2 regions of the Bradyrhizobium sp. HKCCYLRH2047 genome follow, and region 2 is predicted to be linked to the other one. Evidence: predicted binding sites of a transcription regulator. Region 2 holds the regulator's gene; the other holds the start of a gene.
What was found. The regulator LexA, encoded in region 2, represses DNA repair genes until DNA is damaged. The targets are predictions, from matches to a motif close to TGTTCNNNNTGTGTTCNG.

Region 1 (7,801 bases), on a different contig from region 2:
AATCGGCAACCCGTGCGGATCAAATCCATAGTAAACGATCGTCGAGCCGATCGCCACGATTCCACGACGGACCTCAACACTGGCCCGGCTCGTCAGCCTGAGGGCAAGCGAGACTGCCGACAACACCAAGATAAACAGGGTGAAGTAGTCAGAATTGTGCATCGCGTGTCCATGTCCCCCGGGGCACACTCGTCAGCTGGCAGGCACCTCCCTAGCGTCCCAGCCCGCTCGACACAACTTCGTTTCGGGCTCTTGGGAACAATTCACTTGAAGCGAACTTCCGCCCCTATCGCCCTGCAACTCGAACACCGCCTGGCGGTGCTCCGCGGTCAACCGCTTGGAATCGTTGAGGCCCTTCGGGATAAGCGCGGGATCGAGAATGACGGCGGCGGCAGCAGCGCGCGCTCGCGCCGGAAGCTCGGCGGCGCCACAGCGATGACGCCCTTGCCGAGCTTGGCGGAGGTCTTGCCTGTGGCACTCTGCGGCGCAGCCTTGGTCACGGCCTTTGCAGCGTCACTCTTCACCACGGCACCGCTCGCGGCCCTCACCCTGCCCGGCTTCTTTGAATGACGGCGGCGGCAGCAGCGCGCGCTCGCGCCGGAAGCTCGGCGGCGCCACAGCGATGACGCCCTTGCCGAGCTTGGCGGAGGTCTTGCCTGTGGCACTCTGCGGCGCAGCCTTGGTCACGGCCTTTGCAGCGTCACTCTTCACCACGGCACCGCTCGCGGCCCTCACCCTGCCCGGCTTCTTTGACTGATCGCGAATCATGGCCGGCATGGTGCGAAACCGCCGGCGGCGGCCAACCCGAACGGACCTCAATTCCCTGCTATTCAAAAGCCGCGACCGCGCCTCTTGACCTCGCAGAGCTGATAGAGGCAGGCGGCTCGACGGCTTGCCCCTCTTTCCAACCACTGGAAAGTTCCTGCGTTTTCGACCGCAACCGCCAGACGCAGATAGTCTCCAGTGGCAGGCGCCGCATGACTATCGCCCCAACACCCCGGCCGCAAACACTTCGTGGACGTCGATGGCAGCAATTCAATGCAGCTTGACGCTAGAACAAACTCAACTGCTGCCCGCCGCCCTTTGGCCGGACGAAATGATCGGTCGTCAGCTTGGTCCGGCGCTTGTTCAGCCCCAGCTTTTCGCAGGCGATCTCGAAGCGGCGGCCGATCATCCAGGCCATCGGGCCTGTCCCCTTCATCCGCGTGCCCCATTGCGAGTCGTAATCGCGGCCGCCGCGCATGTCGCGGATCAGGGTGAAGACGTGGCGGTAGCGGTCGGGATAATGCTCGAGCAGCCATTCGCGGAACAGGTCGCGCACCTCCAGCGGCAGCCGCAGCAGCACATAGGAGGCTTCCTTGACCCCGGCATGGGCGGCGGCATCGAGGATGCGCTCGATCTCGCTGTCATTGAGCGCCGGGATCACCGGCGCCACCATCACCGTCGTCGGGATGCCAGCCTTGGACAGCGCCTGCAGCGCCTCCAGCCGCTTCGATGGCGTCGACGCCCGCGGCTCCATGGTGCGCGCCAGCTTCGGATCCAGCGTGGTCACTGATATCGCGACCTTCGCCAGGTTCTTCTTGGCCATCCGCGCCAGGATGTCGGCATCACGCATCACCAGCGCCGACTTCGTGACGATCCCGACGGGATGGCCAACCTTTTCCAGCACCTCGAGGATGCCGCGCATGATCTTCCGCTCGCGCTCGATCGGCTGGTAGGGATCGGTGTTGGTCCCGATCGCGATCATCCGCGGCTCGTAGCCGCTGGCCGCGAGCTCCTTCTCCAGGAGCGCGGGCGCATCCGGCTTCACGAACAGCTTGGATTCGAAGTCGAGGCCAGGCGACAGCCCGAGAAACGCATGGGTCGGGCGCGCGAAGCAGTAGACACAGCCGTGCTCGCAGCCGCGATACGGATTGATCGAGCGATCGAAACCGATGTCCGGCGAGTCGTTGCGGGTGATGACCTTGCGCGAGGTATCGGTCGCGACCGTGGTCTTGAACGGCGGCAGGTCTTCGAGGCTCTGCCAGCCGTCGTCGAAGACAACGCGCGCCTCCGCCTCGTAGCGGCCGCTCGCATTGGATTGTGCACCCCGGCCGCGGCGCCGGCCCCGTTCGATGGCGACCGCGAGTTCCGGGAAGTCCTTGTCAGGACCGAAAGAAGGCGCGCCCGCCGGCTCGGAGGGCACCGGGACCGGCGGGCGCTTGAGGGCATGTGAAGATGCTCGGCTCATGGCCAAGACATAGCACACAAAAAGAACATTACAAGAACAAAAGAGAACATCTGCGTGGTGGTTCTGAGCCGGCGCAAGGCCAACCATCACATTCCCGTTCTATCCTCGCAGCGCACTGGAACGGGACGGTGCGGCGTTACTCTAATGCACTCTCCCGCGGGCGCGAAGCGGACGGCAAGCGAGGTTACATGAACATCACGTCTTCCCACCAGACGATCCCGGCCGATGACCTCGACCTGCTCGACCGCTACTGGCGTGCGGCCAATTATCTCTCGGTCGGGCAGATCTATCTGCTCGACAACCCGCTGCTGCGCGAGCCGCTGAAAGCGGAGCACGTCAAGCCGCGCCTGCTCGGCCACTGGGGGACGACGCCCGGACTGAATTTCATCTACGCCCATCTCAATCGCGCCATCCAGGCCCAGGATCTCAGCGTCATCTATATCTGCGGTCCCGGCCATGGCGGTCCGGGCATGGTCGCAAACACCTATCTCGAAGGCACATACAGCGAGATCTATCCGGATATCACGGGCGATGCCGATGGCCTGCGCAAGCTGTTCCGGCAGTTCTCCTTCCCTGGCGGCATTCCGAGCCATGCGGCGCCGGAAACGCCGGGCTCGATCCATGAAGGCGGCGAGCTCGGCTACGCGCTGGTGCACGCCTATGGCGCGGCGTTCGATAATCCCGATCTGATCGTGGCCTGCGTGGTCGGCGACGGCGAGGCCGAGACCGGCCCGCTCGCCGCGTCCTGGCATTCGAACAAGTTCCTGAACCCGGCCCATGACGGCGCGGTGCTGCCGATCCTGCATCTCAACGGCTACAAGATCGCCAATCCCACCGTGCTCGGCCGCATGGGCGACGCCGAGCTCAAATGCCTGTTCGAAGGTTACGGTTATGAGCCGCTGTTCGTCGAAGGCGCCGAGCCCAAGGCGATGCATCGGCAGATGGCGGACGCGCTCGATGTCGCGCTCGCAAGCATCCGCTCGATCCAGCAGAATGCGCGTCAGCCGGATGCAACGATCCAACGGCCGCGCTGGCCGATGATCGTGCTGCGCAGCCCGAAGGGCTGGACGGGCCCGAAGGAGGTCGACGGACTCAAGGTCGAAGGTTTCTGGCGTGCCCACCAGGTGCCGATCGCCAATCCGCGCGGCAAGCCGGAGCATCTCGCGCTGCTCGAAGCCTGGCTGAAGAGCTACGAGCCGGACACATTGTTCGACGCGCAGGGCCGGCTGATGCCGGAGCTGCAGGCGCTGGCGCCGAAGGGCGCGCGGCGCATGGGCGCCAACCCGCACGCCAATGGCGGCTTGCTCAAGCGTGAGCTCAAGCTCCCAAACTACCAGCATTTTGCGGTCGACGTGTCCTCTCCGGGACAGACCATCGCTGAAGCCACGCGCGAACTCGGCAAGTTCCTGCGCGACGTGATCACGCTGAATGCAGAGACACGCAACTTCCGCATCATGGGCCCGGACGAAACCGCCTCGAACCGGCTCGATGCCGTGTTCGAGGTCACCGAGCGGGTGTGGATGGAGGGCATCGAGCCCTACGACGTCCACCTCGCCCATGACGGCCGCGTCATGGAGGTGCTGAGCGAGCACCTCTGCCAGGGCTGGCTGGAAGGCTATCTGCTCACCGGCCGCCACGGCCTGTTCTCCTGCTACGAGGCGTTCATCCACATCGTCGATTCGATGTTCAACCAGCACGCCAAATGGCTGAAAGTGTCACGCGAGCTGCCGTGGCGGCGCCCGGTCGCGTCGCTGAACTATCTCCTGACCTCGCATGTCTGGCGGCAGGACCATAACGGCTTCAGCCACCAGGATCCGGGCTTCGTCGACCTCGTCGCCAACAAGAAGGCGGACATCGTCCGCATCTACTTCCCGCCGGACGCCAACACGCTGCTGTGGATCGCCGACCACTGCCTGCGCACCTATGACCGCATCAACGTCATCGTCGCCGGCAAGCAGCCTGCGCCGCAATGGCTGTCGATGCAGGATGCGGCCATCCATTGCGACGCCGGCATCGGCATCTGGTCGTGGGCCGGCACCGAGCCCGCCGACGAGGAGCCCGACGTGGTGATGGCCTGCGCCGGAGACGTCCCGACTTTGGAAACGCTCGCTGCCGTCGATCTGCTGCGCAAGGAATTGCCCGACCTCAAGATCCGCGTCGTCAACGTCGTTGACCTCATGACCCTGCAGCCGAAGCAGGACCATCCGCACGGCCTCAGCGACCGCGACTTCGACAGCCTGTTCACGACCGACAAGCCGGTGATCTTCGCCTATCACGGCTATCCGTATCTCATCCATCGTCTCACCTACAGCCGCACCAACCATGCCGGCATGCACGTGCGCGGCTTCATCGAGGAAGGCACCACGACGACTCCGTTCGACATGGTCGTGCTCAACGAGCTCGACCGTTTCCACCTCGCCATCGAGGCGATCGAGCGCGTGCCCGGCCTCAGTGTGTCGGCGGCCCATGTGAAGCAGAAATTCCGCGACGCACTGATCGAGCATGCCCGCTACATCCGGGCGCATGGCGAGGACATGCCCGAGATCCGCGACTGGGTCTGGCCGAACAGCACCGGCGACACCACGCCGACACAGGCAGGCGACTGACGTCGCCCGCACACCTTGTATGACGGTTCGATGAATGATCCAACGCAAGGACTTGCGTGCGGTGCTGAGGCACGGTGACGGCATCGGAAACCTGATCGATGCCGTCATGAAATCCCAGATCATCAAGGAGCTCGGCGAAGCCGACATCCTGCTGCCGTCACTGATTGCCGACGGTCTCGCTGCCAACGACCGTGTCAAGGTGCGCATGAGCGCGCTGCAGGCCGCCGCCCAGCACGCTCAGGCGCCGGAACAGCGGCCGACCGATCTCTCGACCGAGTGCCGCGCCGCGCGCATCGCACCGGCTGATCTCGCGAGCCTGATCGGCGGCGCGCATCGCACCGCGACCGGACGCCTTGCCGCTCCCGGTCTCGCCGCGCTGATCGGTGATATCGAAAACGATACGCGCGCGATGATCCGCGCGGTCAACGCCGGACGAAGCTCCGAGGGCCAGTCTGCCGAACGCCGGCTCGGCACGATGCAACGCGCGGGCCTGCTGACGATAGGCGACGAAATCGATTTCACGCGCGTCGCGCGTCTGACTGGCGCCCAGGAAGAAGCGGACAGCCTGCACCGGCTGGTGATGGATCTCCACAAGGCGCTCAACCGCATCGCGGCCGACTGCGCCGAGGACACGCTCGACGGAGCTCATGTGTACGGGCTCGCCGCTGACGATAAGCCCGCTGTCGTCGCCTTCATGCGTGGGCTCAACGCGACGCGCGCACTCAAGTTCGACCATCCCGGCCTGGACACGATGGCGACCCGCGCCGGCGAACGCCTCCTAATCCAGAACGACATCGGCACCACCGATGCGCATGTCATGGTGATCGCGGTCCAAGGTCTGACGGTCACGGTCAACTACACCGACGTTCACCTCGCCCGCGCGAAGTTCTTCGTTCGCCTGTTCGATGGTTTCGCGGCGATCTGGAGCGGTCTCGACCGTCACACCGGGACGAACCTCGCGGACGAGAACGCGTTCTACCTGGTGACCGGCCAATTCCAGGGCAACACCGCGCAAGCGCGCGACGATTTCCTCACGGCACTCGGCGCCGCGCTGGTGTTCCTGATCGACTGGAACAAGGCCCGGAAACTGCTGCGGACCTGGCTGTCCAAGGATGATGCGATCAGACTTCTCGACTGGGCGGCGCGCAACCGGATCGGCCACCGCGCCTTCCTCGAGCTCGGCGGCAACGAACTGTTGGGTGCGGCCGTCCGGAACGCTGCGCCCCATCGTATCGGCTTCGGCGAACGTCTAGATCGCGCCCTGGGCCGCACCGCTGCAGTCGAATTTCTCAAGGCCGCGTTGCGTGCTGCGACCGAGGGCCTGCAGGCCGGCCGCTCGGTGCGGCTGGTCCGCGACCAGATCGAAGCCGATCTGGTGCGGCATCTCGATCGTGCCGACGGTGCGCTGCTCGCGATCGTGATGCGCCAGCTCGGCCTGGCCCACGACCTCGCCGCCGCGCTGAACCGCGATCTCAGTGCGCTGCAGTCCGGTGTTTCCGGCGACCGCAAGCTGCTGGCCGCACGCGCCAGCAGGATCGAACAGAAGGCCGACCGGATCGCGATCGAGGCCCGCGAGGAGATCACGCGGCTCAAGGCCGAGCCGCTGATCGCGCAACTGGTCGACCGGGTCGAAGAGGCCGTCGACGAGCTCGAACAGGCGGCGTTCATCGCCTCGCTCGCGCCGGCTGCGATGCCGCCAACGCTGTCGGCGGCCTTGGCCGAGCTCTGCAAGGTCGCCATTGGCGGGATCGAGGCGGCCGCGAGCGGCCTCGCCGCCGCTGCCGAGGTGCCCGAAGGACGGCGGGCGGATTCCGATGATGCGCTCGCCGCCGTGCTGCGCCTCATGGACAGCGAACACGCGGCCGATGCGCAGGAACGCGCGATCACCGCCCTCGTGTTCACAGCGGGCTTCGACGTCGCGACATCGCTGTCCGGGCTGGAGCTGGCGCGCGCCATCGAGCGTGCGACCGACCGCCTGGCGAGCTTCGGACATCTGCTGCGCCAGTACATCATGATCGATCTCGCGGGTTAGGAACTGCCATGTCCATCATTTGCATTTTCGGCACGAACACCGAGCCATGCTCGGCCGAGACCGTCGGCGCCAAGGCCGCCAATCTGGCGCGCATGGCGACGCTCGGACTGCCCGTGCCGCCGGCCTTCGTGCTTCCCGTCGAGCTCTGCGCCGACATCATTGCGAACCAGGCCGATGCCGAACGGCGCCTGCGCGACGGCCTGCGGGCGGGCATCCGGTTTCTCGAACAGACGACCGGCCGGGTCTTCGGCGATCATCGCCGGCCCTTGCTTGTATCCGTCCGCTCCGGCGCTGCGCGATCCATGCCGGGCATGCTCGACACCGTGCTCAATGTCGGCTGCACCTCGGCTGCCATGCGCGGCCTGATCCGCAGCACCGGACGGCCGCGCCTCGCCTTCGACTGTCGCCGGCGCTTCATCGAGAGCTTCTCCGAGACCGTGCTCGGCTTCGATGCCGGGACGCTCGCGGCGCGGCGCGACGAGCTGGTTGCGCACGAAGGTGTTGCCAACGACCGGGATCTGGACAGCGAAGCCATTGCGCGGCTCGCGGCCGACGAACAGGCGCTGGTCGAGACCGGCAGCGATGGCTGGCTGGAGGATGCCGAAGCGCAGCTCATGGCCGCGGCGCGTGCCGTCTATGGTTCGTGGAGCAGCGAGCGTGCGCAGACCTATCGCAAGCTGCAGAACCTGGAGGACCTGCGCGGCACAGCCGTCACCGTGCAGACGATGGTGTTCGGCAATGGCGGTCTCGGTTCGGGCGCGGGTGTCGCGTTCTCGCGCGATCCCTCCACCGGGGCGCGGCAGCCCATGATCGACCTCGTGCTCGATGCGCAGGGCGAGGACGTCGTCTCCGGTCGCCGCATGCCGGACAGCGAGGATGCGATCACGCGCGCACTTCCCGCTCTGCGGGATGAGCTCGGTGCGGTGCTGCGGC
Region 2 (7,801 bases):
CCGCCGGACGCTGCCGGATGCGGGCTGGGACGAGGTGATCCGCTGGGGTCACGAGGATCGCCTGCTGGGGCGGCAGCCGACGACGATGAGCGCGCTCGAGATCGCGCTGCTGCCGAAGGCGCGCGTGCCCGGCAGCTCGCTCGCCATGCTGGCGGCGCTGAAGGACGGCGCGCGCGCAAAAGGCTTTGCCGAGCTGTACGCGCCGGTGCGGCCGAACCAGAAGCATCTGGTGCCGCGGACGCCGATGCGCGCTTATCTCGATCAGCGGCGCGAAGACGGCCAGCTCGCGGATTCCTGGCTGCGCACGCACATCCGCATCGGCGGCGAGATCGTCAAGATCGCGCCGTGCTCGATGACCATCGTCGGCACGCTCGCCGAGTGGTCGCAATGGACCGGCGTGACCTTCGATCGATCGGGTGAGATCGAGATCCCCTGTGCTCTCGTGCCTGTGCTCGCGTCGGTCGCGCACGACCATGCCGCCTATGTCGAGCCGAATGTCTGGATTCGACATCCGCTCTAACAGACCGCACGAAAGCCGTCCGCCCGTTGCAGATCGTCCGCGCCATGATCAACGCGCCGGCACGGCGCGTTCGTCGAGAAATCCGATCACTGCATCGAACGCCTGCTGTCGATTCCGTTCCATCAGGACCATGTGCGTGCCCTGGCCGATCTCGACCAGGCGCTTGTACGGCGCGCTCGCGAGTCGAACGAACAGGTCGTGCGCCATCTCGAAGCTGACATCCACATCCCATTCCGCCGAGAGCAGGAGAACCGGGCAGTTGATGCTGCCGGGATCATAGGTCGGCCTGGCCGCGGTCCAATGCGCGCGGACGTCCTGTACCGCGCCCGAGGGCGCGCGGATCGCGTCGGGATACGGCGAGTCCGGATCGGTCGCGAGCGTCGCCTGCGCCCAGGTCTCGAACCAGCCGTCCGGAATCAGCTTGTCCCGCGCGTGCTCCGGAGCGGCGCCGCGCCATGCCGCCTCGAACGCGCGCGGGGTGACGATCCGATAGGCGCCGAGCGGTCCGCCGGCGTCGATGCGCAACGGCTCGCTCGACAGCCAGAGCGGCGTCACCAGGATCAGCTTCTCGAGCTTCGCGTTCGCCGCGCTCGCGAACATGCCGGCGATCGTGGCGCCCCAGGACATGCCGAGCACGTTGACGCGCGGGATATCGCGATGCCGGCGGATGAAGTCCACCGCGGCAGCGAAATCGTCCACGGCGGTCCGCGCATTGGCCAATGGAGAACCTTCCTCTGGCGCGCGCGACATCTCCGGCGGCCGGCTGGAGCCGCCGTAGCCGCGCGCGTCGACGGCCCAGACGTCGTAGCCGGCCTGCGCCAGCACATCCATGAAGGAGGCATCATCGACCGCGACGTCGAACAGGCTCGCGGACGAAAAGGTGGCGCCGTGCATCATCACCAGCGTGCGCTCGGCCGAGAAGCGTTGCAGGTCGTGCCGGCGCTTGTTGATGAGCTGAAGCTGGACGTCGGACACCGGACCTTCGATCAGGCGGCGCTCGGAAACGATGCGCGAGGAGAACGTTGCATTATCGATCATGGCCATCTCGGATCAGGCGAAGTGCCAGGCAAACCGGTCGCCGTCGCGGCTGACGCGCCCGGCCGAGGACTCGGCGAAATGGGTGGTGAACACGAGGGAGCCGGTCTCCGCGGCATGGTTCATCGCCCATAGCCGTGAGGTCCGCGCCGCCTCCGGGAATTCGCAATAGACCGAATTCCAGTCCGGATGCGCGACCTGCATCGGATGATGCAGCACATCGCCCCAGAACAGCGCGCGCTCGCCACGCGAGCTGAAGCTGATGCAGGCGTGATCGATGCTGTGACCGGGGCTCGGCACAAAACGGAAGCCGCCGACGACCTCGCTGCCATCGACCGTGATCTCGCGCGCGAGGCCGGCCTCGACGATCGGCAGCACGCTGTCTTCGTAGACCCCCGGCATCGGTGGATGCAGCATGGGTCCGAGCCCGGCCGCGTCCCTGATCGCGGCGTCCGAGCCGTCGCCGGCCGAGAGGGCGGCGACATAGGCGCGCTCTCGGCCCGAGAAAACGTGCCGGGCGTTCGGAAACACCGGCATCCAGCGGCCATCGGCAAGCTGCGTATTCCAGCCCACGTGATCCGCATGCAAATGCGTCATCAGGACGAGGTCGACATCGTCGGGGGCGACGCCGGCCGCCCGCAATCGGTCGAGGAACGGCTCGTTCAGGCGATGCAGAACGGCCGCGCCGGGCCGCTCCTTGTCGTTGCCGGTGGCCGTGTCGATCAGCACCACGCGCTCCGGCGTCCGCACCAGCCAGCTATGGATGCTCAGGCGCAGCGATCCCGTGCGCGGATCGACCGATCCCGGCCCGAAACGGCCGCGTTCGCGGGCAATGCTGGCGGCGTCCACGCCTGGAAACAGAAACTCGCCCTCGACCGCATCGAGACCGATCTCGAAAATCCTGCTGATGGTGGCGTCCCCGACGCGATAGGTCGTGATGTCCTGCATGTTTGGCGGCCTCGATCCGAACGGTGATCTTGTCTGGGCCGAGATCTACGATTAGGTCATGCATTCCTCAAATCGATCCAACTCATGCAGTCCATCGATCATTTCGATCTTCGCTCCTTCGACCTCAATCTGCTGGTCGCGTTCGACGCGCTGATGCAGGAGCGCAGCGTGACACGCGCGGCGGCGCGCCTGAAGGTGGGGCAGCCGGCGATGAGCCATTCGCTGTCGACGCTTCGCGTGCTGCTGCAGGATGAGCTGTTCGTCCGCGTCGGCACGATCATGCAGCCGACCCCCAAGGCTGCGGTGCTGGCCGGACCGGTTCGGGCGGCGTTGGCTCAGATGCAGGCTGCGTTGCACGCCGCACCGGAGTTCGACCCAGCGACCGAGCAGCGCACCATCCGCTTGGGATTCTCGAGCGAGGTCGAGCTGCTGCTGATCCCCGAACTCACGGCGGAGCTGCGTCGAACGGCGCCCGGCGTGCGGCTTCTCAGCCGTCCGACCGAACGCAACGAGGTGCATCGTCTGCTCGACGAGGGCGCCTTGGATGTCGGCGTCGGCTGCTTCGAGGCGGTGGCGCTGCGGCACCGATCCCAGTTCCTGTTCGAGCAGGCGCTGAGCTGCGTCTACAATCCAAAGCGCATCGCGATGAAAACACCGATCGGCCTGGATGCCTATCTGTCGCTTCCGCACGCACTGGTGACGCTGACCAACAGCCTGCAGGGCTGCCTGGAGGCGGCGCTGGATGAGATCGGCACCGAGCTCAACGTGGTCTCGGCCTCCTCGGATTTCCTCAGCGTGCTGGCGACGGTGGCCGCGTCACCGGTGATCACCACGATCCCGACCCGGATGGCAAGGCTCTACGGACCCCGGTTTGGGCTGGCGCTCTGTCCGGCGCCGTTGAAGTTGCGGCTGCCGGCGGTCTCGATGGTCTGGCCGCTGCAGCTCGACCGCGATGCCGCATCGGTCTGGCTGCGGAACATGGTGGCAAACATCCTGCACACCACCGAGCGCGCCGCCTGTCGCGCGGCTGCCGGATAGCTCCGTCTGGACTCCGTGTGCACGTGAGCAGATCGCGACTGCCCCCCCCGGCATGATTGCAGAGTTTCTCGCGCGATCGTGAGGCGGCGGGCCACGCGACGCACCTTCAGACGATCGGAAAGCCGGGAGCGGCTTAGGCTCTTGGCCACCCCGTGCGCGTTCGGTTAGAAGGCGATTCAGTCGATCTGCCCGTCTTCGTCCGAAGGTAATCCCATGGCCCTGATGCCGGTCTCCGATGCGTTGTCCGCGGTGCTCGCCGGCACCGAGCCGCTGGCTGAGGAAATGGTCGGGCTGGACGAGGCCTATCACCGCATCCTGGCCCGCGACCTCGCGGCGCTGCGGACGCAGCCGCCCGAGGCGATGTCGGCGATGGATGGCTATGCGGTGCGCGCGGCCGACGCAGCCAAGGCCAAGGCGCGGCTGAAGGTGATCGGCGAGGTCGCGGCGGGACGGCCGTTCGATCGCGTGGTCGGGCCCGGCGAGGCGGCGCGGATCTTCACCGGCGGCGTTGTCCCCGCAGGCGCCGACGCGGTGGTGATCCAGGAGGACACGATCGCCGAGGACGGCCATGTCGTGATCACCGAGGCCGCGATCACAGGCCGGCACATCCGGCCGGCCGGCGTCGACTTCCACCAGGGCATGGTGCTGCTGAAGGCCGGGCGCCGGCTCAGCGACCGCGACCTATCCCTGGCGGCCAGCATGAATCATCCGGCGCTGCCGGTGCGGCGGCGGCCGAAGGTGGCGCTGCTCGCCACCGGCGACGAGCTGGTGATGCCGGGCTCGACGCCCGGCCCGGGGCAGATCGTCTATTCCAACGGCTACGCGCTGCGGGCGCTGGTGCGCAGCGAGGGCGCGACGCCGATCGATCTCGGCATCGCCGCGGATACGATGGCGGCGACGGTCGCTGGAATCCGGCGCGCCCGCGCGGCAGAGGCCGACGTCCTGATCACGACCGGCGGCGCCTCGGTCGGCGATCACGACCTGGTCAAGCAGGCGCTGGAGGCCGAGGGCGTCGAAATGGCGTTCTGGAAGATCGCGATGCGGCCGGGCAAGCCGATGATGCACGGACGGCTCGGCGACATCAGGGTGATCGGACTGCCCGGCAATCCGGTGTCGTCCTATGTCTGCGCCATCCTGTTCATGGTGCCGCTGATTCGGCGCCTGCTCGGCCGCGACGAGGCCGTGATGCCGCGCGAGACCGCCCTGCTCGGCCGCGAGTTGGGGGCGAACGATTCGCGCGAGGACTATCTGCGGGCGCAGCTCAAGGAGCGCGCCGACGGCACCCTGGTCGCAACACCGGTGACGCAGCAGGATTCGTCGCTGCTCGGCAATCTCGCGCTGTCGCAGGCGCTGGTGATCCGGCCGGCGTTTGCGCCGAAGGCGCCTGCCGGCAGCCCGTGCGAGATCCTGCGCCTGCCGAACTGAGCCGCTTCCCCGGTAAAGCCCGGTCCGTTCATCATATTTTTAGGATTGCGGAACACACATCGAACATATAGTGTCCGTTCATGATTTGTTTTTAGTATGTTGCGGGCGACGCGATGACGGTCCGACTCCAGGGCGCTCTCAGCCGGCTTGTGCTCAAGGCGCAGCTCCTGGACTCGGACAACAACAAACCGGGGACCAGGTCGAAATGCTGACGCGCAAACAGTACGAACTTCTGCGGTTCATCAACGAGCGGCTCAAGGAAGCCGGCGTGCCGCCGTCCTTCGACGAGATGAAGGATGCGCTCGATCTGCGTTCGAAGTCCGGCATTCATCGCCTGATTACGGCGCTCGAGGAGCGCGGCTTCATCCGCCGGCTGCCGAATCGCGCCCGCGCGATCGAGGTGATCAAGCTGCCCGAGCTGTCGCAGGCCGCGGGCAACCGTCGCGGCTTCACGCCGTCGGTGATCGAAGGCAATCTCGGCAAGGTGCGCACCAGCACTCCCGCGCTAGACGATGGCGAGCGCCCTGTCGCGGTGCCGGTGATGGGCCGCATCGCCGCCGGTACCCCGATCGAGGCGCTGCAGACGCGCAGCCACACCATCAGCGTGCCTGCGGACATGCTCGGCAACGGCGATCACTATGCGCTCGAGGTGCGCGGCGACTCTATGGTCGATGCCGGCATCCTCGACGGTGACATGGCGCTGATCCAGCGCAACGAGACCGCCGACACCGGCGACATCGTGGTGGCGCTGATCGACGATGAGGAAGCGACCTTGAAGCGCTTCCGCCGTCGCGGCGCATCGATCGCGCTCGAGCCGGCCAACACCGCCTACGAGGTGCGCATCCTGCCGCCGAACCGGGTGAAGATCCAAGGCAAGCTGGTCGGGCTGTACCGCAAGTACTGATCGCGAATGGGATCGGTCGCTCGGCGGCGGGCGCACGCGCTGTCGCCGCCGAGCGAGAAGCCAGCCAAGCTGGAAGCAGCCAGCAAAATACGCCACACGCGAATGCACTTCATGATGTGCAGCGCGGCATGCTCAAACGCTTGTGATCGGCCGCGGGCACACGCGATGCAGATCAGCGCAGAATTGCCGCGAAGCGCGCGCTAACATCACCATCGATGTCCACTCTGATAGAGGCCTGCGCCTGTCCGGGGGGAGCGTGGGTCGGCTATCTCTCAACGAGGAGCGATCCGATGTGTGACTACAGCCTCCATGCGGTTGCGTCCCGTCCCGCCAAGGTCGGCGAGACGTTGATCTCGATGACCTTCCGTGGCACCGCCACCCGCGGCTTCGCGTTGGAGAGCGAGCCGACCGTCGCAGTCTGCATGCTGCCCGGCACCGAGTTGGCCTTCGCCGAGGACGTCCGCTACGACAGCCGCTGGCTCTGGACCCGGACGATCCGCGAGCGCGTCGCGAAGTTCAACAGCATCGAGACGCACATTCCCGATCGCCATCACGACGCGATCGAGTTCGCCGACGGCCGCCACGTGCTGGTGACCCAGCTCTGCGAGGGCCAGCGCGTCACCGTGCTGCAATTGCCGGTCAGCAAGCAGCCGGCAGAGCGTCGCCCGGACATCGGCGAGGACGTGCCGACGTCGCAGGCCACACCGATTCGCCGCATCAGCATCACCTGAGGGCCTGCGCGTCGGCATTTCTGTCGGTCATGAGCGCGCTTTCGAAGGTGGGAGACTTGGTCAACTTGGGTTCTGCAAGCGCAAAGTCCTCTCGGGCGAATCTCACGCCCCGGCATCGCATCGGATAGGAAAGACATCCCTCGGCCGGCATTGTGTGCCGGGGGAGCTTGCCGCCGTGGTCAACAAGATCGATTGGAACAAGGCCGGACGGATCACCGAGCCCGGCCGCTATATGCTTGCGTTCGGCTGGCTGACGGTCACGGCTGATGACATCGCCATCTGGCAACGCTATCCGGGCACCGCGTTCACGCTGGTCGAAGGCCCCTCGCTGTTCGATGGACCTGGTGACACCGAGTATCATCTCGGCACGTTCGAGCTGCCCGGCGCTCAATCCTGCTCGCCCTGCTCCGTCTCCGGCGGCGTCGCGTCCTGAAGCGGCGCGGCCGGCGCACGCGGCGTCAGCGTCGTGTCGAACGCGCCGGCCTCGGCGGGCGCCGGCCACCATGGGCGGTCGGTGCCGCCGGCGCGCGCCGGCGTCACGGTGAAGCCCTTGCCCCGCTGCACCAGCATCAAGGCGCCCTGCTGCCGCAGCCGTTCGCGATCGATCACGGCCGCCGCGCAGGATGACGGCGCGGCGCGCGCGGTGACGATCAGCGCGGCACGGGTGCAATCATCGGCGAGCGCCTCGGCGCGCAGGGTCAGGGCGGCGAAGCGGCCGTCGGCCATCGCGACCACGCAGCCCGCCTCGTCGCAGGAGACGCCATCGGCGAGCGACGGATCCGCCGGCAGCCGGGCATCGGCGTCGGCCGCGAGCCACTCCTTGGTGGCGAACACGTCCTTCCCCGTGCGCATCACATGCAGGCGCCCGTCACGGCTTCGCACCGCCACCGCGCGCCCGTCACCGGCGATCAGCACGTCGGGCAGCGGCGTCGTGGCGGCCCACGCGGTGGCCACCACGAGCCCGACGGCGCCCGACCAGCGCAGCGGTGTGCGCAGCAGGCCGATCACGATGACGCCGAGGCTGGCGAGGATCAGCGGGCCGATGCCGAAGGCCGGGATGCGCCCGACCGCGCCGGGCAGCGCCGCCACCCAGCGCGTCACCGCGATCATCCAGTCGATGCCGAGGCCCATCAGCGTCCACCAGACGCCGTCCAGGCCGAACGGCGCCGCCACCAGGCCCATCAGGCCGGCGGGCATCAC

Region 1: a site for LexA is predicted at 2,252-2,269, ahead of ACQR1D_RS28615 (PA0069 family radical SAM protein). Genes of this name have one in related genera too.

What each region holds. Positions count from the first base shown of each region.
Region 1 covers NZ_JBNPUM010000016.1:62,371-70,171, reverse strand. The annotation lists gene ACQR1D_RS28630 (MBOAT family O-acyltransferase) at 1-162, opposite strand, end outside; partial or broken gene ACQR1D_RS28625 (ribonuclease HII) at 301-527, opposite strand; gene ACQR1D_RS28620 (hypothetical protein) at 514-714, opposite strand; gene ACQR1D_RS28615 (PA0069 family radical SAM protein) at 1,052-2,230, opposite strand; gene ACQR1D_RS28610 (phosphoketolase family protein) at 2,419-4,836, shown strand; gene ACQR1D_RS28605 (hypothetical protein) at 4,943-6,868, shown strand; gene ACQR1D_RS28600 (PEP/pyruvate-binding domain-containing protein) at 6,877-7,801, shown strand, end outside.
Region 2 covers NZ_JBNPUM010000006.1:146,222-154,022, reverse strand. The annotation lists gene ACQR1D_RS16420 (hypothetical protein) at 1-520, shown strand, start outside; gene ACQR1D_RS16415 (alpha/beta hydrolase) at 569-1,558, opposite strand; gene ACQR1D_RS16410 (MBL fold metallo-hydrolase) at 1,571-2,503, opposite strand; gene ACQR1D_RS16405 (LysR family transcriptional regulator) at 2,588-3,541, shown strand; gene ACQR1D_RS16400 (molybdopterin molybdotransferase MoeA) at 3,755-4,966, shown strand; gene lexA (transcriptional repressor LexA) at 5,172-5,870, shown strand; gene ACQR1D_RS16390 (hypothetical protein) at 6,161-6,601, shown strand; gene ACQR1D_RS16385 (hypothetical protein) at 6,777-7,034, shown strand; gene ACQR1D_RS16380 (ComEC/Rec2 family competence protein) at 6,989-7,801, opposite strand, start outside.